DNA from 4 places in the Jeotgalicoccus sp. WY2 genome. Region 3 is predicted to be linked to each of the others. Evidence: riboswitches for the same ligand, from Rfam matches in the RefSeq annotation. Region 3 holds a riboswitch; each other region holds the start of a gene.
The links. A riboswitch is a leader RNA that binds a small molecule or an ion and turns the genes downstream of it on or off. The one in region 3 is predicted to bind S-adenosylmethionine.
Positions count from the first base shown of each region.

Region 1: it holds a riboswitch for S-adenosylmethionine, as region 3 does, so the genes downstream of both, G4D76_RS15690 (methionine ABC transporter ATP-binding protein) here and G4D76_RS03805 (Na+/H+ antiporter NhaC family protein) in region 3, are expected to answer to the same signal.
Region 2: it holds a riboswitch for S-adenosylmethionine, as region 3 does, so the genes downstream of both, G4D76_RS08455 (methionine ABC transporter ATP-binding protein) here and G4D76_RS03805 (Na+/H+ antiporter NhaC family protein) in region 3, are expected to answer to the same signal.
Region 4: it holds a riboswitch for S-adenosylmethionine, as region 3 does, so the genes downstream of both, G4D76_RS11920 (methionine ABC transporter ATP-binding protein) here and G4D76_RS03805 (Na+/H+ antiporter NhaC family protein) in region 3, are expected to answer to the same signal.

Region 1 covers NZ_CP049818.1:87,556-95,320, forward strand. The annotation lists gene G4D76_RS00460 (DUF5677 domain-containing protein) at 1-67, shown strand, start outside; partial or broken gene G4D76_RS00465 (chromate transporter) at 127-1,302, opposite strand; gene G4D76_RS15685 (hypothetical protein) at 1,483-1,617, shown strand; gene G4D76_RS00470 (DUF3592 domain-containing protein) at 1,592-1,777, shown strand; gene G4D76_RS00475 (putative RNA methyltransferase) at 1,839-2,300, shown strand; gene G4D76_RS00480 (class I SAM-dependent methyltransferase) at 2,357-2,671, shown strand; gene G4D76_RS00485 (SprT-like domain-containing protein) at 3,134-3,538, shown strand; SAM riboswitch class I at 3,582-3,681, shown strand; partial or broken gene G4D76_RS15690 (methionine ABC transporter ATP-binding protein) at 3,742-4,754, shown strand; partial or broken gene G4D76_RS00495 (methionine ABC transporter permease) at 4,807-5,404, shown strand; partial or broken gene G4D76_RS15695 (MetQ/NlpA family ABC transporter substrate-binding protein) at 5,528-5,894, shown strand; gene G4D76_RS15700 (MetQ/NlpA family ABC transporter substrate-binding protein) at 5,878-6,207, shown strand; gene G4D76_RS00505 (aminotransferase class I/II-fold pyridoxal phosphate-dependent enzyme) at 6,208-7,362, shown strand; gene mreC (rod shape-determining protein MreC) at 7,422-7,765, shown strand, end outside.
Region 2 covers NZ_CP049818.1:1,446,986-1,454,750, forward strand. The annotation lists gene G4D76_RS08430 (NAD(P)/FAD-dependent oxidoreductase) at 1-688, opposite strand, end outside; gene G4D76_RS08435 (trans-sulfuration enzyme family protein) at 957-2,090, opposite strand; gene G4D76_RS08440 (hypothetical protein) at 2,239-2,529, shown strand; gene G4D76_RS08445 (MetQ/NlpA family ABC transporter substrate-binding protein) at 2,563-3,381, opposite strand; gene G4D76_RS08450 (methionine ABC transporter permease) at 3,401-4,051, opposite strand; partial or broken gene G4D76_RS08455 (methionine ABC transporter ATP-binding protein) at 4,041-5,071, opposite strand; SAM riboswitch class I at 5,235-5,333, opposite strand; gene G4D76_RS08460 (DUF554 domain-containing protein) at 5,480-6,214, opposite strand; gene G4D76_RS08465 (P-loop NTPase family protein) at 6,634-7,632, shown strand; gene G4D76_RS08470 (MutS-related protein) at 7,611-7,765, shown strand, end outside.
Region 3 covers NZ_CP049818.1:674,799-682,563, reverse strand. The annotation lists gene G4D76_RS03820 (DHA2 family efflux MFS transporter permease subunit) at 1-251, shown strand, start outside; gene G4D76_RS03815 (hypothetical protein) at 291-791, opposite strand; gene G4D76_RS03810 (hypothetical protein) at 755-1,093, opposite strand; partial or broken gene G4D76_RS03805 (Na+/H+ antiporter NhaC family protein) at 1,244-2,547, opposite strand; SAM riboswitch class I at 2,610-2,711, opposite strand; gene G4D76_RS03800 (YceI family protein) at 2,964-3,494, shown strand; gene G4D76_RS03795 (LLM class flavin-dependent oxidoreductase) at 3,693-4,685, shown strand; gene G4D76_RS03790 (FAD-dependent oxidoreductase) at 4,770-6,098, shown strand; gene G4D76_RS03785 (immunoglobulin-like domain-containing protein) at 6,382-6,795, shown strand; gene G4D76_RS03780 (Maf family protein) at 6,924-7,478, opposite strand; partial or broken gene G4D76_RS03775 (DUF6176 family protein) at 7,666-7,765, shown strand, end outside.
Region 4 covers NZ_CP049818.1:2,051,384-2,059,148, reverse strand. The annotation lists gene G4D76_RS11935 (UbiA prenyltransferase family protein) at 1-54, shown strand, start outside; gene G4D76_RS11930 (MetQ/NlpA family ABC transporter substrate-binding protein) at 104-943, opposite strand; gene G4D76_RS11925 (methionine ABC transporter permease) at 981-1,673, opposite strand; partial or broken gene G4D76_RS11920 (methionine ABC transporter ATP-binding protein) at 1,670-2,691, opposite strand; SAM riboswitch class I at 2,773-2,871, opposite strand; gene G4D76_RS11915 (thioredoxin family protein) at 2,909-3,142, opposite strand; gene G4D76_RS11910 (toprim domain-containing protein) at 3,174-3,581, opposite strand; partial or broken gene gcvH (glycine cleavage system protein GcvH) at 3,678-4,056, opposite strand; gene G4D76_RS11900 (Spx/MgsR family RNA polymerase-binding regulatory protein) at 4,124-4,480, opposite strand; gene aroD (type I 3-dehydroquinate dehydratase) at 4,696-5,412, opposite strand; gene G4D76_RS11890 (hypothetical protein) at 5,507-6,046, shown strand; gene G4D76_RS11885 (helix-turn-helix domain-containing protein) at 6,207-6,731, shown strand; gene G4D76_RS11880 (IS3 family transposase) at 6,665-7,588, shown strand; gene G4D76_RS11875 (Ohr family peroxiredoxin) at 7,663-7,765, opposite strand, start outside.

The sequences.
Region 1 (7,765 bases), 590 kb from region 3:
TTTGAATAAGGAGCTCAGAAAATTTAATACTTTACTATCAATAAACTATAATTATTCAAAGAAATAGAATGCACGTAACCATAAGAAACAGCTGAAAATTAAAGTTTTCAGCTGTTTTAATAATATTTAAATGAATCCAATCAGCATACCGCCGAGTGCACCGGTTACAACAATGACCCACGGGGGTAGTTTGAAGTAGACCAGCATCACAAACAGTATTGCTGCAAGTGCGAAGTGAACCGGCTCCAGTATTGAGCTTGTCCAAATCGGTGTGTATAATGCTGAAATCAATATTCCGATGACTGCAGCATTAACGCCCATCACTGCACCTTTAACCTTATCGTTATTACGGAGTAAATCCCAGAACGGCAATGCGCCAAGAATTAACAGGAATGCCGGCAGGAATATCGCGGCAGTTGCGATCAGTCCGCCGATCCAGCCGTTCATCACTGTTCCTAAGTATGCTGCAAACGTGAATAATGGACCAGGCACAGCCTGCGTTGCACCGTATCCTGCAAGGAATTCTTCTGCAGAAATCCATCCCATCGGAACCAGTTCCTGTTCGAGAAGCGGAAGTACAACGTGTCCGCCGCCGAATACGAGTGAGCCGGCTCTGTAGAAACTGTCTACTACCGCAACCCAGTATGAGCCTGTTAATTCACGGAGGGCGGGTAATGCAAATAGCAGTACGAAAAATAGCACTAAACGACAGCGGAAAAACTTTTCTTAATCGGGAAAGTCGCTGCTTTTTTATTATCATCTGCTTCATGATTTTTATAAAGAATAAAACGATGACCCCTGCAATCAGAATAACGCCGACCTGTGTGAACACCGATTGAAATAGCAGAGTTGCGACGAGTGCAAACAGCGCAATTACTTTTCTTTTGACGTCAGGTGCCAGATTTTTACTCATTCCCATAATTGCATGGGCAACGATAACCACGGCAACGATTTTCAAACCGTGAATCCAACCCGCATCTGCGATATCGAATGTTGTTAAAAGAGATGCGAAAATCATTAATACAATAACGGACGGTAGTGTAAAGCCGATGAATGATGTAAGACCGCCGAGTACGCCGCCGCGCATAACACCAACACCGATGCCCACCTGACTGGATGCTGGACCCGGAAGGAATTGTGAAAGTGCGACTAAATCTGCGTAACTTTTCTCATCCATCCATTTCTTTCTGCGTACATACTCAGTATGGAAATAACCAAGATGTGCAGTCGGACCTCCAATGATGTCAGCCCGAGTCTCGTAGATACTAATAGTATTTCTAAAAGAATTCTGAGTTTATTCATTAATTTCTCCTGTATATGTAATTTATTAAAACTTACCATGTATACAGCTATTTTTAAACTGGTATTAAGACATTTACAAGATTTTAACATACTTTTTATTATCTGATTCTTAAATTTATATCAGCAGTCATATGATATAATTATCTTTCAAATAATAATTCATCAGGAGTGTTTCATAGAATGACAGATCAACAAGTTTTAACTATAGTTTTCGGGTCTATAGGGCTCTTATTAATTTTAGTTTCACTAATTATTTATACTTTTGGTGTGGCAGTGAAGAAAGAAAAATATGACAGCCCATGGCTCGGTGAATAACGGTTATCCGTTCGGTTATGAGCTTGATGTACTGTACGATCCTAATAAACCTAAACGCTGTTTTATCGGCGGTACGAAAGTTCAGACGATAGCAGCATTTATACCAGGTTTTATCGGAATGATATTTTTCTTGATCGGTGCAGTAATATTTCTATTTTAATATAAGTCAGGCAGGAGATTTAAATGAAAAAAAGAGAAAAAGCGCAGCGGCAGCAGAACATATAAGCAGTAAATTAAGATGTCCGCTTTGTCACGAATTTGTTGAAGTCCGAGCACTTAGCAGTTTAGTCTGTATTAATAATCATACTTTCGATTTCGCAAAGCAGGGCTATGTGAATCTGCTTCAGAAACCTGTAAATACACAGTACGATGATGCATTATTTGATGCGCGTCATAGAATTATCAGCAAAGTTGAACTGTATGCGCCGATACATAATAGAATTTCTGACATCATAACAAACCAATCGGCAGAAAACTCACTGCTGTTTGATGCAGGGTCTGGTGAAGGCTCTCATTTAAAGATGATTCAGCATAAGGTAAACACAGAAACGCTGACAGGCGTCGGTCTTGATATATCAAAAGCAGGTGTCATGATGGCTGCGAAAACTATGAGGGGCCGGTATGGTTTGTCGGAGATCTTGCAAATCCGCCGCTTGCTGACAAATCATGCAAGTTTATATTAAACTTTTTATCCCCTGCCAATTACGCTGAATTTAAACGAATTTTAACTGAAGACGGCATGATTATAAAAGTGATTCCGGGAAGCGGATATTTAAAGGAATTGCGTAATGAACTGTTCAATAATACCGGTGAAAGTGAATATGAAAATAACGATACACTTGAATTGATGAAGAGAAATGTTAAAGTAGTAAGTGAAGAACGTATTACTTATAAGAAAACTCTCAATGCTTCAGCATTGAAGGACTTAATTTCCATGACGCCGCTTGGCTGGCATGCAGATGATGCACAGATTGAAACATTTATAAGTAGCGGCGATAAAGATATTACAGTAGATATGCATATCGTTATTGCACAAGAAGAAAAGAACAGCTGAAATATTTTCAAAATAATTTCAGTTAATAACTTGCTATTTAAAACCGTATAGGTAATAATTACACTAAAGAAAACGAATTTCCATGAAATATTACCCTGTTTATTACAAACAGGTTACAAAGCAAAAGAATTAGGCTAATAACCTTGAAATATGCTGAACATTAAAATATAATGAAATACATTAAGAAATACATAACAGAACGCACAAACATAAGTTAAAGCTATACTCTTCATATCATTAACTAGTCGTTCTTCGATAGTGCCTTTGGCCTAGATATCATATTATATTATTTATCTGTTAGGGAGACTTTAGATCTCCCTTTTTTTATTGCCTTTTTTAAGGCGGTTAAAACATTAAGAAGGTGAACATATTATGAACAATAGTGAATTACATAACTGGGCCGATAAATTCTCAGGGACAATTTCGGTCTCGAGCTCGATATTCCAATCAGAGTGTCGAAAAATGAAGTCTAAGCTCGGTGCATTTCAGATTAAATTGCAAAACAGAAAAGTTGTATCAAAAGAAATTGTAATGTCACACAGCTTTCTTATTAACAACTCCAAGGAAACTATTCTAGATGTGCTTTATCATGAGTGCGTGCATTACGCACTTTACACATTAAAGAAACCTTACAGAGATTCAGACCGGGAATTTACCGAAACACTTGAGCGTCTCGGTATTGCCAAAACCAGAACATATAAATATAAAGGGCAGGCTTATTTATATGAGTGCAAAAATGCAGCTATCAATTTACGAAAAGAGTCAAGGGCTATAACAAACGTTATATTTGCAGGCATTGCCGTGGAAAGTATATCTATAAAGGCATGGTTGAATCACTCTGATAACAAGTTATTAAAAATTGTTTGACTATTTTTTCAAGTTACTCTAGTATGAAATACAATTAAATATGAAATTATCCAGAGAGACGGAGGGATCAGGCCCTGTGAAGTCTCAGCAGGCTTTTTAAGTACTGTGCTAATTCCTGCAGGCAGCGGCTTGGAAGATAATCACAAAACGCCATTTGTCTATATAGATAAATGGCGTTTTTTAATATACATAGGAGGGAATTCATGAGCATTCAGCTGAATAACGTTTCAAAAACGTATCATTTAAAAGGAAGAAATGTTGAAGCATTAAAACCGACATCATTAAAAGTTGAAACCGGTGAAATTTTTGGGCTGATCGGCTATTCCGGCGCTGGGAAAAGTACCCTGGTAAGATTGATTAATTTGCTTGAAAAACCTTCGACGGGCACAGTTATTGTTGGTGACGACAATCTGACTGAATTATCATCTAAGGATTTAAGAATAAGACGCCAGAAAATCGGCATGATATTCCAGCAGTTTAACTTAATTGAATCAAAGACAGTATATGAAAATATTGAATTTGTACTTAAAGCGAGCAGATACAATAAAAAGATGTGCCGAAAAGAATTGAAGAGCTTTTAAAGCTCGTCGGTCTTAACGATAAATCCAGTATCAATGCAGCAAATTTAAGCGGGGGACAGAAGCAGCGTGTCGGTATTGCGAGAGCGCTTGCCAATAATCCCGATATTCTCTTATGTGATGAAGCAACGAGTGCACTTGATCCAGATACGACTAAAAGTATTTTAAATCTCTTAAAGAGTATTAACAGAACGCTCGGCATTACGATAGTGATTATTACTCATGAAATGGAAGTTATTAAAGAAATTGCCGACCGTGTAGGTGTGATGTCCGACGGTGAAATTATTGAAAGCGGCGAAACTTACAATGTATTCAGTCATCCTAAAGAAGGAATTACAAAAGATTTCGTGCAGGAAATATATAATTTTGAAGTGCCGGAACAAATTAAAGAAACGCCTGAAAATCAAGTCATTACAATTCAGTTTTTGAGTGAAAATGCTGAAGAAAACTATTTAAATCAGCTCTACAGAGACTTCGATTTAAGTATTAGTATTTTAAACGGCAGAATCGAATATATTAAAGAAAAGCCGCTTGGATTTTTAATGTTTCAGGTCTCAGGAAAAGTTGAAGAAATCGAGCGTCTTAAAACACATATCGATAATACTTCCGGCATAGAAAGGGTGGGTTATATTGGATAACTTCAGTCAGCTTTGGCCATTATTGTACCGCGCACTTTTAGAAACGGCACTGATGGTCTCAATTTCAATATTCTTTGCAGTACTAATCGGACTGCCGCTCGGTATTCTGCTCTATATTACACAGCATCCGCTGCTTTTTAAAATTAAACCGTTAAATGCCACACTGGGCTGGCTCGTAAATAATCAGGTCTTTCCCTTTTATAATTTTAATCGTGGCAATTATGCCGTTTGCAACATGGCTCGTTAATGCTTCACACGGACCTGTTTTTGCCAGTGTTGCACTGTCGATTGCTGCCGTGCCGCTTTTTGCACGTCTTGTTGAATCCAGTTTTAACAGTGTGAGTGACGGTGTTATTGAAGCGAGTATCGCAGGCGGCGCACCGATTTATTTAATCGTGACAGATGTTCTTCTGCCGGAAGCGAAGAAGAGCATCACTCAGGCAATTACGCTGACGATTATTTCGATTATTGCATTCAGTGCAACAGCCGGTGTTGTAGGCGGCGGCGGGGTCGGTGACCTTGCTATCAGATACGGCTATTACCGCTACGACACATTGACGATGATTGTGACAGTAATTGTACTTGTTATTATTGTACAAATCGTCCAGTGGGCCGGAGACTTTATTTCTAACAGAGCGGAGGAAAGATAAATGCGCGGAATTATAATATTTTTAATCGGTACATTAGTCGTTATATTAGGTACCAGTATTCTTTTATATGAGGATGAGGGAGAAGTCATTACTATCGGGGCTTCAAGCGGGCCTTTTGCCGATATGGCATCGTTCGCATTAAAGCCGGTGCTGGAAGAGCAGGGTTATTCTGTTGAAATAGTTGAATACAGCGACTACATTCAGCCGAATAATGCGCTCGCCAACGGAGACAGATGCTAACCTCTTTCAGAATGTGCTCTTTATGGAAAGTTTTAATGAAGAAAATGATGCTGATTTAAAAAATATCATCCAGGTGCCGACAGCGCCGATGGGGCTGTACAGCAGTGAATTTAGTTTACTGGAAGATATCACGTCAGGCAGTGAAGTTGCCCTTCCTTTAGACCCTGTTAACTCCAGCCGCGGATTTTTAACACTGCAGGATGCGGGTTTGATTACAATTAGAAGATGCAGATATGTTTGCTATCGATGAAGCAGACATAATTGATAATAAGAAAAATCTTGAGTTTATTTATCAGGATGCCGGTCAGTTGCCGAGAAGTGTTGAACAGATTGGTTTATCACTTGTGCCGGGTAACTTTGCACTTGCCAGTGAAATGAACCTGGACGATGCATTAACTTTAGAAAACATGAACGAAAACTTCAGAAACCAGATTGTAATTAACGGTGATGATGCAGGCACTAAAATGGAAGAAGATTTAATTAAGGCAGTAGAGTCCGAAGCGTTTAATGAAGTGATCGATGCTGACTTTAAAGGATTCGATAAACCAGAGGAGGATGAGTAAATGGCGAGCGAACGATTAAACTCATTAAGCCCGAGCTACTTCAGCAGTATGATGAATGCTGAGCTGGAAGTCGGGGACAAACCGCTGTTAAACCTCGCCGTCGGTATTCCCGACGGCAGAACGCCGAAAGTCATTACTGATGCAGTAAAGACAGCAATCGATAAAGAAGAAAATCAAAAGTACGGTGCCTTCCGCGGTAAACCTGAATTAAAAGACAGCATTAAAAGATTTTACAAAAGAACTTATGATGTGGATCTGAAGGACGAAAATATTGCGATACTGTTCGGGACGAAAAATGCGCTGGTGAACTTTCCTCTGGCACACGTCAATCCGGGCGCCGGTATTATGCTGCCGAATCCGGGCTACGCAGATTATATTACCGCAGTGGAACTTGCACAGGCGAAACTGATTGATATGCCGCTGCTTAAAGAAAACAGCTACCTGCCGGATTTTGATTCGCTGGAAGCGGAGCTAAAAGAAACGGAGCTTATCTATTTAAATTATCCGTCTAATCCTGTCGGTGCCGCAGCGGATAAATCATTCTTTGATGATGTGATACAAAGATTCAAAGGAAGTAAAACACAGGTTGTCCACGACTTTGCCTATTCAGCGTTCGGCTTTAACGGGCCTCATCCAAGCATATTGACGAGCGATCCTGATTTTGAAGTATCCATGGAAATATATTCGCTGTCTAAAGGATTTAATATGTCGGGTTACAGAATCGGTTTTGCAGCAGGGAACAAAGAGATGATTGAAAGCATTAACAGGTTTCAGGATCATACGAATGCTGGTGTCTTCGGTGTCACACAGGATGCAGCAATCGCAGCTCTTGACAATGCTGATACGTTAATTCCTGCACAGAACGAAATATTCAAAAAGCGCAAAGACTTTATCAATGAAGCGCTGCTGGCTTTAAATGTTCCAATCGAACCGATCAAGGGCGGTATATTCGGCTGGATAAAAGTGCCGCCGGGTTTTAACGGTGAGAGCTTCGTCACCTACCTGCTGAAAGAACAGTCCATTCTCGCTACGCCAGGAAAACCTTTCGGCAGCCTGGCAGAGGATTATATACGTATATCTCTTGCGGTCCGGGACGAAGATTTAAAAACATTCGTACAAAGACTAGGAGAGATTAAAGATCTCTATCAAGATTAGTTTATTGTCTGACATCAAATGTGGTATTATTTACCCAGATATTAATTTTTGGGGGCGGCATGAGAGTGACTAAGTTTTTTAATCGAAACCGCATGTTGATTGTGCTGTTTGGCATAGTAGTATTAATTGCATTAATCGGATTTTCATTGTCGGACAGAGATTCCACAACGAAAGCGGAACAATTTACCGGTGATACGGTCGCTGTGACTCAAAAGGTTGTCGATGCACCGTTCAGTTTTATAGGAAACATATTTTCTAGTATTACAGGAAGTTTCAGTGCGCTTGAAGAAAACGAAGCGCTGAAAGAACAGCTGGATATGCTGCCGCAGCTGCAGGCTGATAATGAGCGTCTTGCAGCTGAAAACGAGGAGCTGCGTGAATCTCTTGAAGTGAGCTCCAGTAT
Region 2 (7,765 bases), 770 kb from region 3:
AATCACCGAGAGAAAATACCGTTGTATATTGTTTGTGCATCATCGTGTGTTTATCGACGTCCACCCAGCCTTCTTCATCGAGCAGGCCTGAGCTTTTTAAAATTGACGGTCCGTGCATCGGCGGTGTGACGACAAGCATTTCAAAAGACAGAGTATGTGTGTCGCCAGTTTTGTTATTTTTGAATACTGCCTGCTTCTCTTTGCCTTTGACTTCAATCAGTTCTTCATTCAGCTTGTAGTCGATATGCTTCTCTTCCATCTGATTGATGAGGCTGTCGTTATATTTCTTTACTTCAAACAGTTCTTCACGTCCGCTTCTGAACATTATATCGACGTTACGGTCATGCTGTTTTACAAAATCATCCATCGTAAACAGCGAGTTTTCCGCTGACACGCCGCCTTTAATTTTTGACTGCGGCTTCGTTACGATGTTGCCGGATTTTGTATTTTTCAGAGACTCATAAGTGTATTCGACAAAATCATATAAATAGTTTGTACACACACCGTTTTTGCCAATAGCTTCTTTAGCGCCTTTAATCGCATCATAATTAAGTTCAATACCAAGTGCAACGATTAGAAAGTCATAGCTGATGACTGTATCGTCAGCTGTCACTTCCCGTTTTACGGGATCGATATGTTTAACAGATGACTTAAGCCATCTGGCTCCTTTTGGTATCACTTTTTTCATCGGTTTTCTTGTGGAATCCAGTTTTTCGTCACCGCTTCCGACTAACGGCCATGCAGGCTGGAAATAATGATAATCATCGGGTTCTATAATTAAGACATCATCTTTTAATCTTTCTTTTTGGAAAGTATCCGGCTGGCAGTCGATATACCGCCAGTCCCTCCGCCAAGAATAACTAATTTATAATGCTGTTTCATAAGAACACCTCCGTGTTACTGGGAATATTCCCGTTTACACAGAGGTTAGTCATATTATAATTTATTCTTATGATTTATATTTGAGCGAGTGCCTGTTCAAGATCTTCCTGCAGATCCTGAACGTTTTCGAGACCGACAGATAAGCGGAGCAGTGTATCCGGCGCTTTAGTTAATTCTTTTTCCACTGAAGCGCGATGCTCGATATAGCTGTGGGTGCCGCCGAGACTCGTTGCTTGTGTAAAGATTTTAACCGTATTGGCTACTTTTAGTGCAGCTTCAGCCTTTCCTTTAACTTTAAACGACATTAGTCCGCCAAAATCACTCATTTGTGATGCTGCAATATCGTGTCCGGGGTGCTCAGGAAGGCCCGGGTGATACACTGTTTCAACTTTGTCATGCTGATTTAAAAAGTCAGCGATGGTTTTAGTGCTGGAGCAGTGGACTGACATTCTTGCCGATAGAGTCTGAACACCGCGGAGGGCCAGCCAGCAGTCGAACGATGACGGCACGGCACCTTTCGCATGCTGCCATGTTCTTAAGTTTTGAAGCATTGGACTGTCTTCTTTCGCAACTACCGCACCGAGCAGCAAATCGCTGTGACCCCCGATATATTTAGTGACCGAATGCAGTGAAAAATCAGCGCCGAGCGCCAGCGGGTTTTGTAGCATAGGTGTAGCTGTTGTATTATCGACAACAGTTACTGCACCTGCCTCTTTTGCAATACTAACAACCGCAGCAATATCGATGATTTTAATCTGAGGATTTGACGGTGTCTCAATCCAGATTAAGCCAGTTGGTTCACTTTTAACTGCTGCTTTTAAATCCTCTAAATTACTCATGTCTGCAGTGACGATATCAAACCTTCTGCCGATATCCGTTTCATTAAGTAAAGTCAATACACCGAAATACATATCATCCGGTAAAATAATACGCTGAGGCATATCCTGCGGCAGTGATTCAATCACTGATGAAATAGCGGCCATGCCGGATGCAAAAGTCACAGAATCATAGCCTTCTTCAAGTGCTGTCAGACATTCCTCCAAAGAACGTCGGTTTGGATTATCTCCGCGGCTGTACATAAAGTCGTCAGTGTAAGAACCATCTGCAGACCGTTCGTAAGTAGTAGACAAATGAAGCGGTGTTGTAACCGCACCAGTGACCGGATCAACCTGTCTGCCAGCATGAATTGCTTTCGTTTCAAAACGCATATATATCCCTCTTTTTTAAAGTTTATATAAACAGTATACAGATGACTTTTGTAATTATCTATAAATTCAGATAAATTTACTATGAAAACAGACGATTGTTTCTCGTGAAAAAGGGTAATTGATTAAAAACACCGGAAGGAGTTTTTTGATGGAAATTAAAAATATCGAACCGGCAGCAATTCCTGATTTTGAACAGCAGCTGCAGCTTGAAAATGTTAAGTATTTAACGCTGTGCACAGAAGAAGGAATTATTGCCTATCTCGCAGGTATAGACAGTGAGCTGGATAATGAAATCGATGTGCATTTTGATTTTAAAGAAGACTTCAATGAGCCTGTAGCTAAGCAGATGTATACGTCTTTTATGAAACAGAATATCAGTGAAGATATAACGTTTAATCCGCAGAGTGAAAAGGAAGAGCAGTTTATCGAATCGTTATAAAAGTAAAAGCTCCCGCTAAGGGAGCTTTATTATTTACCAGCCAATTTCGCTTAATTCAAGTACTGTCGGAATTAATGCACCGTCGTATTCTTCTTCGATGAACTCTGCAGTATCTGCTTCCTGGTAAAGGTCAGCAATTCTGTTGTACGTTTCATTATTTGCATCCTCAGCATTTGAAGCGATAATATTCACATAATCAACTGCTGTGTCGTCTTCACGGAAAATGGAATCCTTAATCGGATGAAGGTTTGCATCTTTTGCAATACCATTATTAATCACGCCGAGATCCACATCACCTAAGGCACGTGGAATTTGTGCCGGTGCCACTTCTTCAAATTGATAATCATTCGGATTCTCAACGACTGCATTTTCGATTGAGCCTAACCCGTTATAATCTTCAACAAGTGTAATCAGACCGGCATCTTCCAGCAGCATTAATGCACGTCCCTGATTAGACACGTCATTCGGCAATGCGATTGTACCGCCGTCTGGAATATCAGTGGCATCTGTCAATGAATCTGAGTAAATACCCATCGGTGCAAGGTTCGTCGTTGCAATAGGTACTAAATCTAAATCTCTATCTTCGATAAATTCATCGAAATACGCGACAGTCTGGAATGCATTTAGATCTATTTCACCGTCTGCAAGCGCCGTATTCGGCTGAACATAATCGTTAAATGTAACAATTTCTATTTCAATATCTTCTTCTGCAGCTTTTTCTGCAACATAATCCCATACTACTGTATCAGTTCCGCTGATGCCGATACTGACTTTTTCTTTACCGCTGTCACCACATGCTGAAAGAACGATTCCGACTAAAAGTAAACTCGTTAATAAAAAAACTTTTTTCATAATATATTTCCTCCAATTGTTATTTTCTTCTTACAACTCTTGCAAACTTATTACCAGCTGACTGAAGGCCTTGAACCATAATTATCAGGATGATGACTGTAATCAGCATTGTGACTGTATCGAATCTCTGATAGCCGTATGTTATCGCTAAATCACCGATACCGCCGCCGCCGACCGTGCCGGCCATCGCAGATGCACCGACTAAGCCGATAATGGAAATTGTGAAATTCACTATCAGAGAGCCGAATGCTTCCGGCAGCACGAATTTAATTATTGTCTGCATTGGTGTTGCACCCATAGCGTCCGCTGCCTCCAGCACGCCTTCATCTACTTCAAGGAGTGAACTCTCTACGAGTCTTGCAATATACGGTCCGGCAAAGAATACCATGGGTACAATAGCAGCTTCCGTTCCGATTGATGTCCCGACGATTAGTTTTGTGACCGGTATTATCGCAACAAGCAGGATGATAAACGGCAGTGATCTAAAGATATTGATTACAGCATTCAGCACTGTGAAAATAATTTTATTTTCTAAAATCTGACCAGGTCTTGTCACGTATAATAGAATACCGAGTGGCAGTCCAAGTATGATAGAAAAAATAAATGAAATGCTCACCATCTGAACCGTTTCTAAAAACGCTTCTAATATAGTGCTCCAGCTAACCAGCATATGTATTCACCTCGCTGTAATATACATCGTTTTCTTTTAAATAAAGCAATGCTTTTTTGAGCTCTTCTGCTGAACCGTCGAACTGAACGATTAAATTGCCGAACGGCACGCCCTGCAGTTCAGTAATATTGCCAAACAGCACATTCACATCCAGATCATACAGCTTGCTGATTTGTGATAAGTACGGTTTCACTGCAAGCTTATTGATAAAGTTTATTCTGTAAATAAATTGATCGTTGTCCCGTTCCTGAATCAGCTCCCGGACATAGGCTGGCAGTTCTGTCTGCATGACTGTGTTAACAAACCGTCTGCCGGTTTCTGTTTTAGGATTAGAGAATACATCGAAGACAGAACCGCGTTCAATAATTTTGCCGTTTTCCATCACTGCGACTTTATGGCAGACATCACGGATAACGGACATCTCATGTGTAATCAGTAAAATTGTAATGTTGTACTCCTTATTAATCTTTCTTAAAAGTTCAAGTATGGATTCAGTCGTCTCTGGATCGAGAGCAGATGTTGCTTCGTCACAGAGCAGAATTGACGGATTGGTTGCAAGTGCACGGGCAATGCCGACACGCTGCTTCTGTCCGCCCGACAGCTGGTCGGGATACTGTGAAGCTTTATCAGACAAACCGACGAATTCGAGTAACTCGGCGACACGTTTTTTAATGTCATTTTTAGGTGTCTTATTCAAAATCAGCGGCATCGCTACGTTCGTATATATGTTTTTGAATTTAACAGATTAAAATGCTGGAAAATCATGCCGATACGTTTTTTCGTCACTCTCAGTTCGGGAGCTGTCAGTGCTGTTAAATCTTTACCATCTACGATAACCTGTCCAGCCGACACGCTCTCCAGCTGATTGACGCAGCGAATCAGCGTACTTTTTCCTGCCCCGCTGTATCCGACCACACCGTAAATTTCTCCAGTGCCGACTTTGAAATTAATATCATCCAATGCATGAATCGGTGCATCGGTGCCGTCATACGTTTTGTCTACATCGATAAACTCAATCATTAAAAAACGCTCCTTAAACATAGCTAAATAGTAGGAATTAAAAAATGTAATAAAAATACACCAGTATATGACCGGTGTTTTTTTAAAAACCAGATATACATTCTTTGTAAAAAGAAAATAACCTCTCCTTAAAATATAAGAAGAGGCCAATGTATATTCGCTCTTCTCATCTTTTAGCGTGCTGCTACAGGATTTGGCACAGTACATAATGTCTGTTGCCGAGATTTCATAGGGCCAGTCCCTCCATCTCTCTTGATAAGAAAGTAAGTTATTTGATTATTTAATTTAAACTAACTATATTGCAGAGTGGTATTAAAGTCAATAAGGAAATTGAAATTAATTTCACGAGAGCTAGAAATACATTGCTTAATACTGTTTATCTCCCATAAGTACTTATTTCTTTTGAAACTAGAACATTTGTACAAAGAATAAGCTGATTGTATCCCAGTAATATTGAATCGTTACAAACAGCACTGCAAACAGTATCGCAGGCAGCATATTCGCTACTCTTATATTCAACAGTCCGAGCAGTCTTATACCGATCGCAATAATCATAATACCGCCTGTGCCTGTGATAGCAACAATAATCTCTTCCATCAAATCAGGTTGTACAAAGCGGATAATTTGAGATGCTGACAATGCAATAATTCCCTGGAACAGAAATACGGAAATGGCCGAGAACATAATTCCGATGCCCATAGTGGACGTCAGGAAAATAGCGAGTACCCCATCAATTAACGCTTTTGTTAGGAGTACGGTATGATCATTGCGGAGTCCGCTGTCCAAGGCACCGATGATGCTGACTGCGCCGACGACATAGACTAATGTTGCAGTGACAAAAGCCGCTGCAGCACCGCCTTCAGTAGCGCCTGTTTTTGTTTCGAGCCAGATACCGAAGTGATTCATTTTATCTTCAATATCCCATTTTTCACCGAGCATGGAACCGAGAGCGAGACTGGCAACGACTACAATAAGTATACTGTTGGCTTCCAGTGCCATATCTATACCGATAACCAGTATGGTAATTGATAATGCCTGGAGTATAGTAACTTTCATATTTTCATTTATATTTTTCCAAAAAAGACCGATGATGCTGCCTAAAATAATAGCTAAAGCATCTACAATAGTACCAAACAGCGCCATGCAAAATCCCCTCGTCTCTATAAATATCTAAACTAAATATCATAACGGTGACGGGGGTGATATATTAAATCAACTATCCGGAATAGTTGGATAGTTTATAAATATTGTATTTAATTAATAACATTACATAAAGCTTTACTTTTGTAGTATATTTTCGTATTAATGATAAAATTATCAGTAAAGAATTGCACATCTAAGAGGAAGGTGATTATCATACAGACGCTGTATATTTTTATCGTTGTTATGATTTTAATTGTGATTCACTGATTATAAAAATATTTGAGTACTTTAAACTGAAAAAAGATACTAAAACATTATGGGACAGACGTGTCAGGTTAAAAACAAAGCCTGAATACTACGTTCATTACTATAACTACTTCGTTAATATTATGGAACAGGAGCACACGGATGACAGGAACGTGGTGGATGATGAAACGTGGAATGACCTGGATCTCAGCAAGCTGATGGACAAAATAAACTATACATTTACAACGATAGGCACTGAAAATTTATATGCAGTGCTCAGAAACTCATCAGAAAATCATGTTATAGCTGAAGATTTATTACATAAAATCAAAAATAATCGGGGTTTCCGGGAAGAGATATCATACCGGCTGGCTAAACTCGGGAGGTCCGTAAACTCAAACACGAGTAAGTTCATGTATGAATTTATGCCGGTGAAGAAGTATAATCCGTTGTTTATACTATTTTCATTGATGCCGATTATCGGTGTGTTTCTATTTTTAATTAATCCGTTTTTATCATTATTAACTATACTGGCGGGCTTTGGCATAAATGCATATTTATCACAGAAGCATAAAGGTTCAACGGGTTTGGACTACGCGGATATTTTTTATGCGATTAATATTATTGTCACTGCCGGAAAACTGAATTCAAAATTCAACAGCAAAGGTCTGAAAAGACTGGCCTTAATGGGTCCTTTGTTTGTTACTGATGACAGTGCAGGAGAGTTGAATGCTGGTGTTCAGATGTTTAATGCTTTTAAATTAATGTTTTTAATAGACTATCATCTTTATCACACTGCTAACCGGACACTGAATAAGAACCATGAGTTATATAAAGAAGGATGGCGTTACACTGCTTCGCTCGATCTGCACTACAGCCTCGCCATGTGGAGAGAAACGCTGCCCTATTATACAGTGCCCGTAACAGAAATATCTTCATATATACAAACCGAGGGACTGTATCATCCGCTCGTTGCAGATGCTGTTGATAATGAACTTAATTTTAATAATGATATTTTATTATCTGGTTCCAATGCAGCAGGCAAATCAACATTTATGAAAGCACTGGGTATCAATGTAATTATCAGTAATGCATTAAACACATCCACCAGCACACTATTTAAATATACTCCGGGAAAGTCATATCGTCGATGGAAATTACCGACAGTGTAATCGAAGGCGACAGTTACTTTATCAGCGAAGTAAAATCACTGAAGCGGATTGTCGACGAAATTGAAGATTTTGACGGTACTGTTTACTGTATTATTGATGAGATATTCAAAGGCACAAATACGATTGAACGGCT
Region 3 (7,765 bases):
CAGAAGGACTCAACAGATTATCGAACTCGCTTGTACCGCATGGTACTGCGATGAGTAATACGATGAGACAAGTTGCCGGAGCAGTCGGGACCGCATTATTGGTCTCAATTATGACCAATACAATGCGACCGGGAGAAGGTACTGAAGGTATGATACATGGTGTTAATATGTCATTCCTGTTTGCAGGTATACTGGCATTTGTCGGGTTTGTACTTGCCTTTAAACTAAGCAGAACAAAAGATATGGATTAAAATTAAAAAGCTTACTGTCATTTGACAGTAAGCTTTTTTCTATGATTCGCTCGTATTTGAACCTTTAGCTCTTAAATACTGAGCGATAATAATAATGATTAAACCGATGAACATAAAGTACTGTACGATAAACTCCGATACTCCATTTAAGAAATCGAAAGGATAAATCAAGCGCCCTGCACTGTAAATCAGCAGTACAATAAAAATTAACTTGCTGGCCCACGATTCAGAACTGAAAATGAAGTACACTGAAGCGGCAGCGACAACAACAAATACGACAAAGAGCAGTGTATCGACTGCAGAAGCATCGTAAGACGTGATTTTTAAAGGACTGAGTATTTCAGAATTCATAAACAGTATTAAAAGGTTCGCACCGACAAACAGAATTAAAAATAAGAAACCGGAAATCAGCTGCTTATTTCCGCGCGCTGAGGACTGATGTTTTATACCGTGGTTCATTAAAGGAACCATGGCCAGTATTAACACGATAATTCCAGGCAGCACTAGTGAAATAACGATTTCTCCAAAGATGAAATACATGCTGAGAACAGTATGGCAAAATAGACACCGAGAATTGCTGCATCAGACCAGTATTTATTCCGTTCTTTCGGTAAATCTTTTGAAGCTACACGGGCAACATCTTTTGTTTTCGCGTTGTAATACGTTACGTAATCCTTGCCGGAACCTACCATTACATCAGCCATTATATACAATCTTTCATACTTAGCATCTTCGGTAACAAAGTGTTTATCAAACTCAGTATTCAGCGAGTTAAATGCCAGCTGATCATCTTCAGACAGCCCGCTGAATACTCTTTCATATTCATTTTTATAATTCGTCATAAAAACATCCTTGTATAATATATATATTCATAATTATATCAGATATTGAGCATTATATATTGTTATATGTGCGTTTTCATGGTATTACCTGTTTCATTTTTCACCTTTTAAAAAACGGATACAGCACCGCTGCATCCGACTAACATTTGTCTATTTCATTTCATCTTTAGAGTACTTCTTCGGGAAGCCAATCAGTATCGCAGCAATTCCGCTAAGAATTAACAGAATCGGATAGATTGAATAGGGCATGATTTCTACTGGAGATATTCCTGCTGCAAGTCCAGAAGCGGCAAGCATCTGTCCGCCGTATGGAATCAATCCTTGGAAGCCTGTAGCAAATGTGTCTAGTATACTTGCAGATTTTCTTGGATCAACATCGTATTCATCAGCGATATTTTTCGCAAGCGGACCAGTCATCATAATGGAAATCGTATTGTTAGCAGTGGATACGTCAGTCACGCTGACTAGACTGGCAATCCCAAGTTCAGCGCTTTTTTTCGTTTTAATTTTACTCATTATCGTATCGAGCAGGTAGGTGATACCGCCGTAATGGCTGACGAGACCAATCATTCCTCCGATTAATATCGTAATAATCACAATTTCCTGCATGCCTGCTATTCCTTCTCCGGCAGCTGATATTAGCGTGAGTATATCAAATGCACCTGTAAACAGTCCAAGTACTCCTGCAAGTACTGCACCGCTCATTAGTACAATCATTACGTCCACGCCGAGTAGCGCGATGATCAGCACTGCAAGATAGGGGAGGACTTCGATAAAGCTGAAGCTATAATTTCCTGTTTCACTAAGCGAAACATCGGCACTGAGAAAATATAATATGACTACAGTAAGCAGTGCTCCCGGCAGTACAATCCAGAAGTTCACTTTAAATTTATCAATCATTTTTACACCCTGTGTTCTTGTAGCAACGATAGTCGTATCGGAAATAAACGATAAGTTATCTCCAAACATCGCACCGCCTATTACAGTCGCGAGTGCGAGTGCCAGCCCAATCTCAGTCTGATCAGCGATACCGATCGCAATTGGTGCAATCGCTACGACTGTACCCATACTTGTTCCCATAGATAAAGAAACAAAACAGCAAATGATAAAAATACCGCTGAGTAAAAGACTGCCCGGGAGGAATGTTAATCCCATATTTACAGTTGAATCAACAGCGCCCATTGCCCCGGCGATTCCGGAGAACGCACCGGACAGCAGAAAGATTACTACAATCAGTATGATATTTTCCTGAGATGCACCTTTTAAATAAGCTGAAAGTTTATCTTTAAATGGTACTTTAAAATATAACAAGAAACCTGCCACTGAAGCGATAATAGCGGCGACAGTAATCGGCATCGCATTGAAGTCTCCTGCGAAGAGTCCTGTACCGATAAATAAAAAACAAATATAAATAAGGGCAGCAATGACACGATACTGCCTTTTTTATTAGACATAAATCCTCCTATTGAAAAATCCCCATTACTTATCAGTAAAGATAAGAGATGGGGACGTCCTCGGCTTATCTTCGAGCAGTGTCTGCTCCTGGAATTAGCACAGTACCTTACGATCTGTTGCTGAGGTATCGACGGGCCAGTCCCTACACCTCTCTGGATAAGAAGTTATTTAATTAATGAAATTAAGGATACATGCATAATAAATAAAGGTCAACTTTAATAATATAAGATAAAAAAGTTTAATTTTTCTGAAAATAGGCAATCGATTCATATATACTTAGAAATGAAAAAATGTATTAAATTTAATTTATTTTAAGTTTGTTACTTGCTTTTTGTAACTAAGTGTATTAATATAATTATAGTAATAGTTCGAAAGCGAAGCATTAACAAACAAAATTTTGGAGGATGAATTAATTATGGCTAAATTTGTATTAGACACAGCACACTCGGAATTAGAATTTACGGTAAAACACATGATGGTAACAAAAGTTAAAGGTACTTTCGGTGATTGGTCAATTAACTTAGATGTAGACAATATTGAAAATCTTTCATCAGCGAAAGTTACAGGAAGAGCAAGCACAGCAACAATCAATACTAAAGTAGCGGATCGCGATGCTCACTTAACATCTGCTGACTTCTTCGATTCAGAAAACTATTCTGACATTACTTTTGAATCAACTAAAATCGAAGGTTCAGGTTCAAAATATGATGTTACTGGTAACTTAACTATTAAAGATGTAACTAAAGAAGTTACTATTCCTTTAGAATTTAACGGTAAAGCGTTAAACCCATGGGGCGTTGATGTTTACGGTTTCGAATCTAAGTTCTCAATCAACCGTGAAGAATTTGGTTTAACTTGGAACCAGGCTCTGGAAACTGGCGGCGTTATGGTTTCTAAGGACGTTAAAGTTAACCTTGAGTTACAATTTAATCCTGCTGAAGCATAAGAATTAGAAATTAAGTAGCTGAAAAATGATATAGATATATGGGTCAATACTCCCTGGTATTCTTCAATGGATATCAGGGAGTATTTTTAAATTCAATATCATGAAGTTCTCAAGCACTTAGTTTCTTAAACATAGGATAAATTGATATTCTTAAAAGAAGAGTATATTTATCGATAAAAACTAAAGGATGTATAAACTATGAAACTGAGTATATTGGATCAGGCTCCTATAACTAAAGGCAACACAGCTGCGGGGGCTTTAATAAAAGCAGAAGAACTTGCGGTACTGGGTGACGAGCTCGGGTATGAACGTATGTGGATGGCTGAACATCACGGCACATCTGCTTATGCAAGTTCTGCTCCTGAAATTACTGCGGCACATTTGGCAGCTAAAACAAAAAATATCCGTATCGGCACCGGTGGAGTTATGATGATGCATTACTCTCCTTTAAAACTGGCAGAAGTGTTTAAAACACTCAGTGCATTTGCACCTGGCCGTATTGATTTCGGCATGGGCAGAGCACCAGGCGGGGACCAGTTCTCTATATACGCATTATCAGAAGGACGTCCGCCGATGGTACATAATATGTATGAAAAATTTGATACAGCTCTGCAGCTGATTAACGACGAAGTGCCGGAAAATGAGTTATATAACAGAACAATTGCTACACCATCTAACATCGTATTGCCTGAATCATGGCTGCTTGGTTCGAGCGGCAACAGCGCTGTAGAAGCAGGGCGCCGAGGTGCGGGTTATTCATTCGCTCAGTTTTTTAACGGCCAGCTGTCAAAACCGATTCTCGATGCATATAAAGATAATTTTGAACCCTCTGCTTTTATGGAGAAGCCTGAAATTACAGTATCTTATATGGTCACAGCAGCTGACACGAAAGAAGAAGCTGAATTTGAAGCAAAACCTCAGGATATCTGGCGCCTTCAATTTATGAAAGGCAGAAGCGGACAGCTGTTGACGCCTGAAGAAGCGCAGGATTTTCCGTTAACAGAAATGGACCGCATTAAAATTCACGAAGGCCGTAAATTGCATTTGGTTGGGTCTGCAAAAGAAGTCGCAGCTCAATTACAGGATGAGCAGATAAAATATGGGTTTGATGAAGCAATGATTTGTAGTATTCCGCATTCACAACAAGCGCGTCTTAACGTGTATAAATTGCTGGCCAAGGAATTGTTTTAACAATCTGTCACTGCAGCACTTAGTTTGTTAAACAGTCATCACGGGTAAATATCTGGTGATGATAAACTTAAGGAGATGCTGTATTTGACACATTTTGACGCAATAATAATCGGTTTCGGTAAAGCTGGCAAGACGTTAGCAGGAGAACTTGCAAATCGTGACTGGAATGTAGCGTTAATCGAAAAAGATAACACAATGTACGGGGGGACATGTATTAATATCGCATGTATTCCGACGAAGTTATTAATGCACGATGCACTTGAAAAGAGAGAATACCGCGCTGCTGTTGAACGCAAAAATTCAGTAATCAGCAAACTGCGTGATAAGAACTATCATAGCGTTGCAGATTTAAATAAGGCGAAAGTTTACGATGCTAAAGCGTCGTTTATCAGCGACAGTGAAATTGAAATAGAAGCGGCTAATGGTAAAAAAGAAGTGCTCACTGCTGATAAAATATTTATTAATACCGGTGCAGAAAGTATCATTCCGCCAATTGACGGGGATATAAACTCTGACAAAGTATATACAAGTACGACATTAATTGATGAAGATATTCTCCCTGATAAACTTACCATTGTCGGCGGGGGCTATATCGGACTTGAGTTTGCAACGATGTATAATGCTTTCGGTTCAGAAGTCAGTATAATTGTTCCGGACGATAAAATACTAAAATCCGAAGACAGCGATATTGCTGCTGAAATTACTAAGGATATGCAGGAGAGCGGCATTAACTTTATCTTTGGTGAACGCGCAGAAAAAGTGACAGAAGAGAATTATAATAATATTACTGTAACTTTATCGAGTGGCAATGAACTCACATCAAATGCAATATTATTTGCTACGGGACGTAAGCCGAATATAGAAGGACTTGGCATTGAAAATACAACTGCCGGACTGACGGATAAAGGTAATATTAAAGTAAACAATCATCTGCAGACTGAAGCTGAAAATATTTATGCAATGGGCGATGTAAAAGGCGGTATGCAGTTCACATATACATCACTCGATGATTACCGCATCGTGAAGAGTCACTTATTTGATGATGGCGAGTATTCATATGACTCACGCACAAATGTGCATTACACGATGTTTACAGATCCGCCGTATTCACGTGCAGGACTGACACTGGAAGAGGCGGAAGAACAGGGATATAAAGCAGCCGAAAACAGTATGCAGATGTCAGGTCATCCGAGATCTCATATTAATAATGAACTGAGGGGCTTGTTTAAAGCGGTAGTGGATACTGAGACTAAAGAAATCCTTGGGGTACACTTATACGGTGTGAATTCGGAAGAACTGATTAACACGGTGAAGCTCGCAATGGATAATAATATTCCGTATACGTCGCTCCGCGACCAGATGTACAATCATCCTGTAATGAGCGAAGCATTTAATAACCTGTTTGATATATAAGTTGAAATCCACAGGCTGTATGTAGTGCACCCAAAAGTTGATTTTTTTGGTTAAGCTATTTTGTAAAAGGTATGTTTCCTGTAAATTTCAGGAAACATACCTTTTCATTTTGTGTTCTTTAATTATTATTATTTTATGACTGAAACATATTCATTTAAAGATAAGCATCAAATACCTCCAGCTTATATTATAATTAAAGCAAAGAAGGTGCCGGAATGAAACGAACGCATTTTTCATTATGATATTCCTCATTCCATTTATTTTAAGCGCATGCATCAGGACGGTGACCCCTGAACTCCTGGACGATCCAAGTCCGCGCCAGGATATACAAAGTTCGAATAATGGTCTCCGGATGAATATCGAACAATCCAACCCGGAACGTGCAAATGCAAATATCAAAATGGATATCATCAATTCCAGTGATACACTGTTCGGTTATGGTGAATTCTTCTATATAGAAAAGAATGTGGATGGTGACTGGTATATGCTCGCTTTCGACGATGCCGTTTTTTCGGATTTTTCAGACTTTGATAATTATGGTAAAGTGATATCACCCGGCACGAAAGATGAAATCATCATTGATCCAAAGAACTACCAGCTGACACTTGACAGCGGGGAGTACCGTATTGTCAAAGCTTTCAGGTATCACGATGACCAGACAGTATTCTGGCTGACAGCTGAATTTGAAGTGACGTAGTAAACACATATGGACTGCTTCAATTTTCCATGATCAGATGTACACTCAGCCGGTGGGAAGTATGGCATTTAATACTTTATCTGATATATAGAAAAATTCCCGCATGCTTAACAGCACACGGGGATTTTTTAAAAGCCGTATTTTTTTAAAGCTCTGTAAACTTTAGAAAGCGGCAGGCCGACGACGGTATTATAATCGCCTTTTATCTCTTTTACGAATACAGCTCCGAAACTCTGAATACCGTAAGCTCCGGCCTTGTCATATGGTTCGTCGGTATTAATATACTGTTCTATTTCCTCTTCTGACAGGTCGTAAAACGTGACTTCTGTACAGTCGGAAATAATTTCCTCAAAGCCTCTTGACTTTAATATGGCTGCGGAGTACACTTCATGAGTGCTTCCGGATAGAGCCGTTATCATTTGACGTGCATCTTCAATAGTGGCTGGTTTTTCATAGATTTTATTATTGTGGCTGACAACTGTGTCGCATGTTAGCAGAACGGAATTATCATCCACCGTCAGAACAGAAGATTTTAATTTGGCAGTTTCAATCACTTTAGTTTCGGGAACGCTGCTGGTAATCTGTTTTTCATCGGCATTAGGAACGAGAATTTCATAATCCAGTCCTGCCTGTGTGAGTAATTCACGGCGTCTTGGCGACTGTGAACCCAGTATAAGTTTCATTAATGATACCTCCGGTGCATAAATTGAGTGAAATATTCTTATCCATTGTCTTTGGCCGGAAAAACGTTATAATGGCCTTAAAGCAATTTTTTCAGATAAAAGGCTTAAAATACATATAAAAACTAATTAATTTTAATAATACATAGGTTAAACCTAAATAGATAGTCGTTTTAAGAGGGGAGCAATCATGAGAGTAGAGTTGACGAAGTACAGAGTTAAAGAAGGTAAAAGTAAGCTGGTAGATGAGTGGATTGAGTATATGCATAATCATATGGACGATGTTCTCA
Region 4 (7,765 bases), 1.1 Mb from region 3:
TCATTAATATATTTAATCGTCCTCTTTATGCTGATGATTGTACTCACAATATAGAAAAACTCTGGAATGACATTTAGTCAGCCCAGAGTTTTTTTTCTGTATATTATTGTGCAGGAATAATCGTGCCGCCGTATTCTTCTTCAATAAATGTAACCATTTCTTCAGACTGCAGTACTTCAATCAGTCTTTTTAGTTCCGGACGTTCTTCGTCGCCTGCTCTTACAGCAACAAGGTTAGCGTACGGCGAGTCGCCTTCTTCTACAACGATTGAGTCTTCAACAGGGTTTAAGCCTGCATCGATTGCGAAGTTAGCATTGATTATTACTGCAGGTGCTTCGTTATTTTCATACATATTTACTAACAGTTCAGGTGCAGTGTTGTTATCGAATTCAAAGTTGTGCGGGTTTTCTGTAATGTCATCGAATGTGGCATCCTGAATTTCAATGCCTTCTTCGATTTCTACTAAACCGGCAGTAACGAAGAATGATAAGAAACGCCCTTCTTCAGCCGGGTTGTTCGATACTAAAATTGTCGAACCATCTGGAATATCTTCCAGTGAATCATAGTCATTTGAGTATACTGCCATTGGCTCGATATGCACGTTGCCGATGCTCTCAAGTTCATAGCCGTGGGACTCCACTTCACCGTCTAAGTATGGTGTATGCTGGAAAAAGTTAGCATCTACTTCTTCGTCAGCCAACAGTCTATTCGGTGTAGTGTAGTCGTTAACGATTTCAACGTTTACTGTGATATCTTCTTCAGCTAAAATTTCAGCTGCTTTTTCTAAAATTTCAGCGTGCGGTGCAGGTGACGCCGCAACTGAGATTTCAGCAGGCTCGCCTTCAGCACTGCCTTCTGTTCCTTCTGATTCCGAACTGTTACCGCATGCCGCTAAAACTAATACGAGTGCAAACAGAGTGACAATACCAAATATCTTCTTCATGTAATAGCCTCTTTTCATTATATTTTTTATTTGTAGATCAGCGTTTATCAACTGCTCTTGATGAGAAGTCTCCAATAATTTGGATGATAAATACGATGACCAGAATTACTACAGTTGCAACTAGTGTGACATCCGGCTGATTTCTAGTAAAGCCGACCATATATGCGAGATTACCAAGACCGCCTGCGCCGATAACACCGGCAATTGCAGTTGAACCGACTAGCATAATTGATGTCACTGTAATTCCTGAAATTAATGCTGGAAGTGATTCCGGAATCAGCACTTTCCAAATGAGTGTCCAAGTGCCGGCACCCATCGATTCAGCCGCTTCAATCACACCTTTGTCAATTTCCTTCAGGCCGATTTCAACTAAGCGTGCAAAGAACGGTGCCGCACCGATAATCAGTGCAGGCAGCGCACCGTTTGAACCCATTACCGTTCCCATAATTGCTTTTGTAAACGGCATAATCAAAATGATTAGAATGATAAATGGAATCGCTCTAAACAGGTTAACGATAAATGATGTTGCCCCGTATACTGGTTTCGCTAGACCCTTGTCATTCTTTTTCGATAAGAAGAGAATGATTCCCAGTATTAAACCGATAACAAAGGCCAGCGCTGTTGCAATTACTGTCATATATATTGTTTCGTAAGTCGCTTCAAGGACTGCATCCCACTTCACGTTTTCGAAAGCGAACATTTCTTTAAATGCTGTTAGAAATTCACTCATTTGCTTTCAACCTCCAGCGTGACGTCATGCTTTTTAAACTCTGCAGTAATTTTTTCGAGTGTATCCTGATTAATATCAAGAGCAATGTACAGATGGCCGTATGATTCCTGGTTCGTCTGTTTAATATTCCCCGAGAGAATATTCACATCGAGCCCGTAATCTTTAATGACCTGTGACACAATCGGAGATTTGGTACGCGTACCGACAAACGTCAACTTGACGATTGTCGATGTCGGGAATGCTGCTTTAATTTCTTCAATCGCAACCGTATGGTCATCATCCGAAATATCATCTTTAACGAAACGTTTCGTTACGTTAGATTGAGGATTCTGGAATAATTCGATAACCGGGCCGACTTCTACAACTTTACCGTTCTCCATTACAGCCGCGCGGTCACATATTTTTCTAATAACATGCATTTCGTGAGTAATTAAGACGATAGTTAGTTCATCTTTTTCGTAATATTAACGAGCAGATCGAGGACTTCATCCGTTGTTTCCGGGTCGAGCGCACTCGTTGCTTCATCACACAGCAATACTTGCGGTTCATTAGATAATGCTCTCGCAATACCGACACGCTGTTTCTGACCGCCCGACAATTCACTCGGATAGTTATTTTCGCGCCCTTCAAGTCCGACCAGTCTAACTAATTCCGCTACACGTGACTGACGTTGTTTTTTCGGCATCCCTGCGATTTCCAGCGGGAAACTGATATTTTCAGCGACTGTACGCGACCAGAGCAGATTAAAATGCTGGAAAATCATCGATACTTTCTGGCGTTTTTTACGCAGCTCCTTCATCGTCATCTGACTGATCTCGTCCCCCGTTACAGTAACAGTTCCATCTGTCGGCTGCTCCAGTCCGTTTAGTAGACGGATTAGTGTGGACTTTCCCGCACCCGAGTAGCCGATAACACCGAAGATTTCACCTTCTTTAACATTTAATCCGACATTATCCACTGCAGTTATATTTTGATTTTTAGTTTTAAATATTTTAGTAACATTACTAATGTCTATCATTTAGAATTCCCTTTCCTCTCTAGTGAAACAATAAAAAAAGCCTGCTCCAAAAATGAGTAGGCTTTTAAACGTTCATTATGCCTCTCATCTATGGATATCAATCCGGTGATTTGGCACCTTGTCACAGTGACGGTTGCCGTGGCTTCAAAGGGCACATCCCTCCACCACTCTTGATAAGAGTTAATATTTGATTAAATCTATATTATACTATTCGACATTAGTCAAACAGAAATTCTTCCAGCACTTCATTTAAATAAGGAACAGACTGGAACGCATAAACTTCTTTGACCAGTTCTCCATTTTTAAACAGCAGCAATGCCGGTGCAGAACGAATCTGATAATATTCGATCAATCTTGTATAAAAATTTAAGTTGATACGTTCATAGGAAATCTGTTTCGTCTCAGCAACGACACTGAGCATCGTCTCAGAGATATCACATGTTTTACACATTGTGGCAAAACCGAAAATAATGTAGCGTTCCTTATCCCGTATATTCTTTAATATATCTTCCGTTGAAATTATTTCCTTCACGATTAAACTTACCTTTCATTATTAGGCTCGTATCTACATAAAATCCATGTCTTAAGAGGAGGTTTGCGAGATAGTCATGCGGACAGCGTCCAACTTCTCCAAATTTCGGATCTATATAAATATGTGTACTTTCACTTAGATGTTTTTTAAACCACTTACGAATTTTTCTTCCTTCTTTATCCGCATCGGATAAAATAAAAATTTGAGAATCACCAAGCTGTTCAATAATTTCATCAAGTTTTGAAATACCCATCGTACCAAATGTGCAAATAATCTGTACAGGCTCCACCAGCACTTCTTCCAATCTGCGTTTGTCCGTTTTACCCTCAACAATGAGTACTTTATCAGAAAGATTCATTCGTATCACCCTTAGTTAAATTTTTAATATAAATTCACTTTAAGCAATAAATACCAGTTTAAAAAAACTCCGGACAAAAGTCCAGAGTTGACGTTATTATTTCTCGATTACTGCCTGGTAACCAGCAGCGTCAAGAAGATTATCTAATTCGCTTTCATCTGAAAGTTCAACTTTCAGCATCCAAGCACCTTCGTATGGACTTTCGTTAACAAGCTCCGGACTGTCTTCAAGCTCTTCGTTAACAGCAACTATTGAACCAGACACTGGTGCATAGTTCAGAAACAGTTTTCACTGATTCTACGCTGCCGAATGAATCACCTGTAGAGATGTCGTCGCCTTCTTCTGGAAGCTCGACAAAAACGATATCTCCAAGTTCAGACTGTGCAAAGTCAGTAATACCGATTGTAACAGTATTGCCTTCAACTTTAATCCATTCATGATCTTCACTGTATTTCAAATCTTGTGGTAATGACACGCTAAAACCTCCCTTTTAACTTATCATACTCATTGTTACATATTTAACACACTTTAAGCAAGAGGAATTATTTCAGTAATGCATTTTTATAAGTTTCCTCTTTGAAACCTAATAATACATCATCATCAAGTACCACCATTGGGCGTTTAATCAGCATTCCGTCACTTGCAAGAAGCTCCAGTTTTTCTTCTTCACTGAGGTCATCCATACGTTCTTTCAGGCCCAGCTCTTTAAATTTAGTACCGCGCTTGTTAAAGAAATCATCAATTGGATGGGATGATTTGTCCAGGATACCTTTTAATGTATCTTTCGCAGGTACATGCTTAACCATATCGATCACAGTGAACTCCAGATTGTTATCTGTTAAAAACTTTTTACCTTTGCGGCAAGTTGTGCATTTAGGGTATTCATAAAATGTAATCATAGTTATCCTCCCGAATAAGAAATAATTCTTACTTTTATAATACCCCAGATAAATTAATTTATACATATGTAAAAATGAAAAAAGTCCGAAACCTCAGGGGAAGGTCGCGGACAAGGGGGCCGGGGAGAAGAGTTGTATTTTTATATCTTCTAGTTCTTACTCTACCACCGGTTTATTATGCTGCTGTTAAGCGGATGTAAAAATTGCTTAATATTTTATTTTGTAAAAGTTTTACGTAATTCTGTAACGTGAATCTGTCCCGGTGCCGCACCTCTCGCTATAAAGCCGTATGTAAAAGCAGAAGCCGCTTCACCCTGTGCAGTGCGCGTCACTTTGCCGAGCTCTCCCATCGAAATCCCGATCACTCTGTCCCCGTACTGCTGTTTAGCAATTTTTACTGCTGCGCTTACATTGCTGACATCCGCCTCATTCTGAGGGAAATATGCAACTTTATACAAATCACCGCCAAGCGTATTCATTTTATTAAACATCGATAAAATACCTTCTGTATCCGGCGTCTCTTTAAAATTATGATGGCTCATCAAACAAGCCACATTATTCACACGTGCAGTTTCACTGATGGAAGCGATAATTTTATCACCTGTGTCCACTTCGATGTCGATATAATCAATGTCCATTAATTTACACACTGCTTTCAAAAGAGCTTCGTATTCAACCGTCGTTTTAGAACCGCTGCCGCCCTCTCTCGCTGTGCGGTATGTATAAATTATTTCCTTATTCAGCGGTTTAAATTCATCGATAATGCAGCTGACATTTTTAGCATGATCCTCACGGTTTAAAGCATCGAATACATCACCGCGTATTTCAACAATATCAAAATCATTTATATTCTCTTTCGCCTTGCTAATTTCTGCATTTATTTCGTCGTCATTATGACCAGAAAGTGTGACGACAATTTTCGTTGTATTCATAAGTCTTCCCCTTTGTACGTACTGAATGCGATTGATAGATATTTCAATCTAATGGTATCATAAAACCATTATAGTATCCCGGAGGTTAAAGTAAATGAAAAAGTTTATCTTTATGCCAGCACTGGCTGCAGCATTATTTATGTCAGCATGCAGCAGTGGAGAGAATGACGAAGAACCGGAAATATCATCAGATAATGAAGAAGTGGAAGTTGTTGAAATTGACGAAGTCGATGAAGAAGCAGGCGAAGCAGCAGAAACAGACAACTACCAAATCGGCGAGGCAGTTGAGCTTAACGGCATTACAGTGACTATAAACGATGCCTACTTAACAGATGAACGCAATGACACCAGTATTATCGACGTCAGCGGCGTACTCGTGCTGGATGTTACCTACGAAAATGGTAGTGATGAAGTATTTCCTGCAGGACGCGATATAACATTGGAAGCAGGCGGTGAACACGTAAGAAGCTATGACATGGACAGCACCCTGCCTGCTGATCTTGCTCCAGGAGAAAGTATCACCGGTCACATGGCCTACGGATTAGTCAAGGCGCCTGAAGATGTGGTTGCTGTATTCGAGCCTCTGATGAACGATTCAGGTGAGAATGCGATATTTGATGTAGAGATAGAGTAAATTAGTTTTGACTCTGGTGGCGTGCTCTCACGTATTCTGTGCCGCCGTGGAGATATATCACCTCTCAAGCCCCCTATATCCGGCAGCAACAAAAAGAAGAGCCCTCATGACGTGCTCCCCTTAAGTTGGACCTAAATCCAACTTAAGGGGAGTTTTTGTTATGAAAAATAAAAAACATAGTTTTGAGTTCAAAATGGCAGTAGTTCAATCCTACCTTAATAATGAAGGTGGATATAAGGCTTTAGCTAAGCAGTATCAGATCAACCCTTCATTAATTACAAGATGGGTGAATAACTATAATGAGTTTGGGCCAGACAGCCTGCTTAAGCACATGACGAAAACAACTTATACTAGTGAATTTAAACGATCTGTTTTAGACTATAGACAAGAAAACTTGTTGTCCTATAAAGATACAGCGCATCATTTTGGGATTCGTAATCCTTCCATGATTGCCAACTGGCATCGTCGATTACGTGATGGTGGGCACGCTGCGCTTGAGGAAAAACGTAGAGGGCGTGTAAAGAACATGAGTCATCAGTCTAAAAAAACAAGTCAACCATTGAATGAAACAGAACGCGAAGAGCTCGAGAGACTACGAGAAGAACTAAAAATGTCTGAATTGGAAAATATCATCTTAAAAAAGTTAAAAGCCTTACCGACAAAACCAACAAAGAAAAAGCGGTAGTCGCAATTGAAGTAAGGCAAGAGACGTCATATTCATTGAAAGATATTCTAAACATCTTAAAGCTGCCCAAGTCTGTTTATTACTACTGGGTGAGACATGTTGATGATCAAAGGCAAAAAGATTTACCTATATTAAAGAGCGTTCGAGAAATTATTGAACAAAGTAAGGGGCGGTATGGCTACAGAAGGATTAAAGCTGTATTGGAACAAGATGGTATCATCGTTAACCATAAGCGTCTTTTGCGTATCATGCGGACCTACGATTTACTGTGTGTGAAATTTACAAGAAAACATCGAAATAAATACAGTTCATATAGAGGGACTGTCGGATACATTGCACCAAACACAGTCAATAGGGTATTTAAAGTAGATAAGGTCAATACGCTTTGGCTGACTGATGTGACGGAGTTTTCTTTACCGTCTAAAGGAAAACGGCTATATCTTTCAACGATATTTGATAGCTGTACTTCAGAGATTATTGCTTATGAGATGAGTCGATCGCCTAACTTAGACATTGCTTTAAAACCATTGACGGATGCATTAAGCAAACACCAAGGTCTGTTGAATGATTTAGTCATCCATTCAGATCAAGGATTTCATTACCAACACAGAGCATGGGTAAATATCCTCGACACCTATAATGTGACTCAGAGCATGTCTAGAAAAGGGAATTGCTTAGATAATGCACCCATGGAAAACTTTTTTGGCTTATTGAAACAAGAAATGTTTTATGGCGAACAGTTTGACACTTATGAATTGCTTGAATCCGCTATCCGAGAGTATATTGAATTTTATAATACCAAGAGAATTAAGACAAAATTAAAAGGCATGTCTCCTGTTCAATACAGGAAACATTAAAATCAGCATAATACCAAATAGTCTAACTTTTGGGTATCACGTCATCACGGACTCTTCTTTTTGTTCTATTATAATTATTCTACTACTTCTACTGATAGATCCACGTCGATATTGCCGCGTGTTGCTTTAGAGTACGGGCAGAAATCGTGTGCCTGCTCTAAATATTTTTCTGCGTCT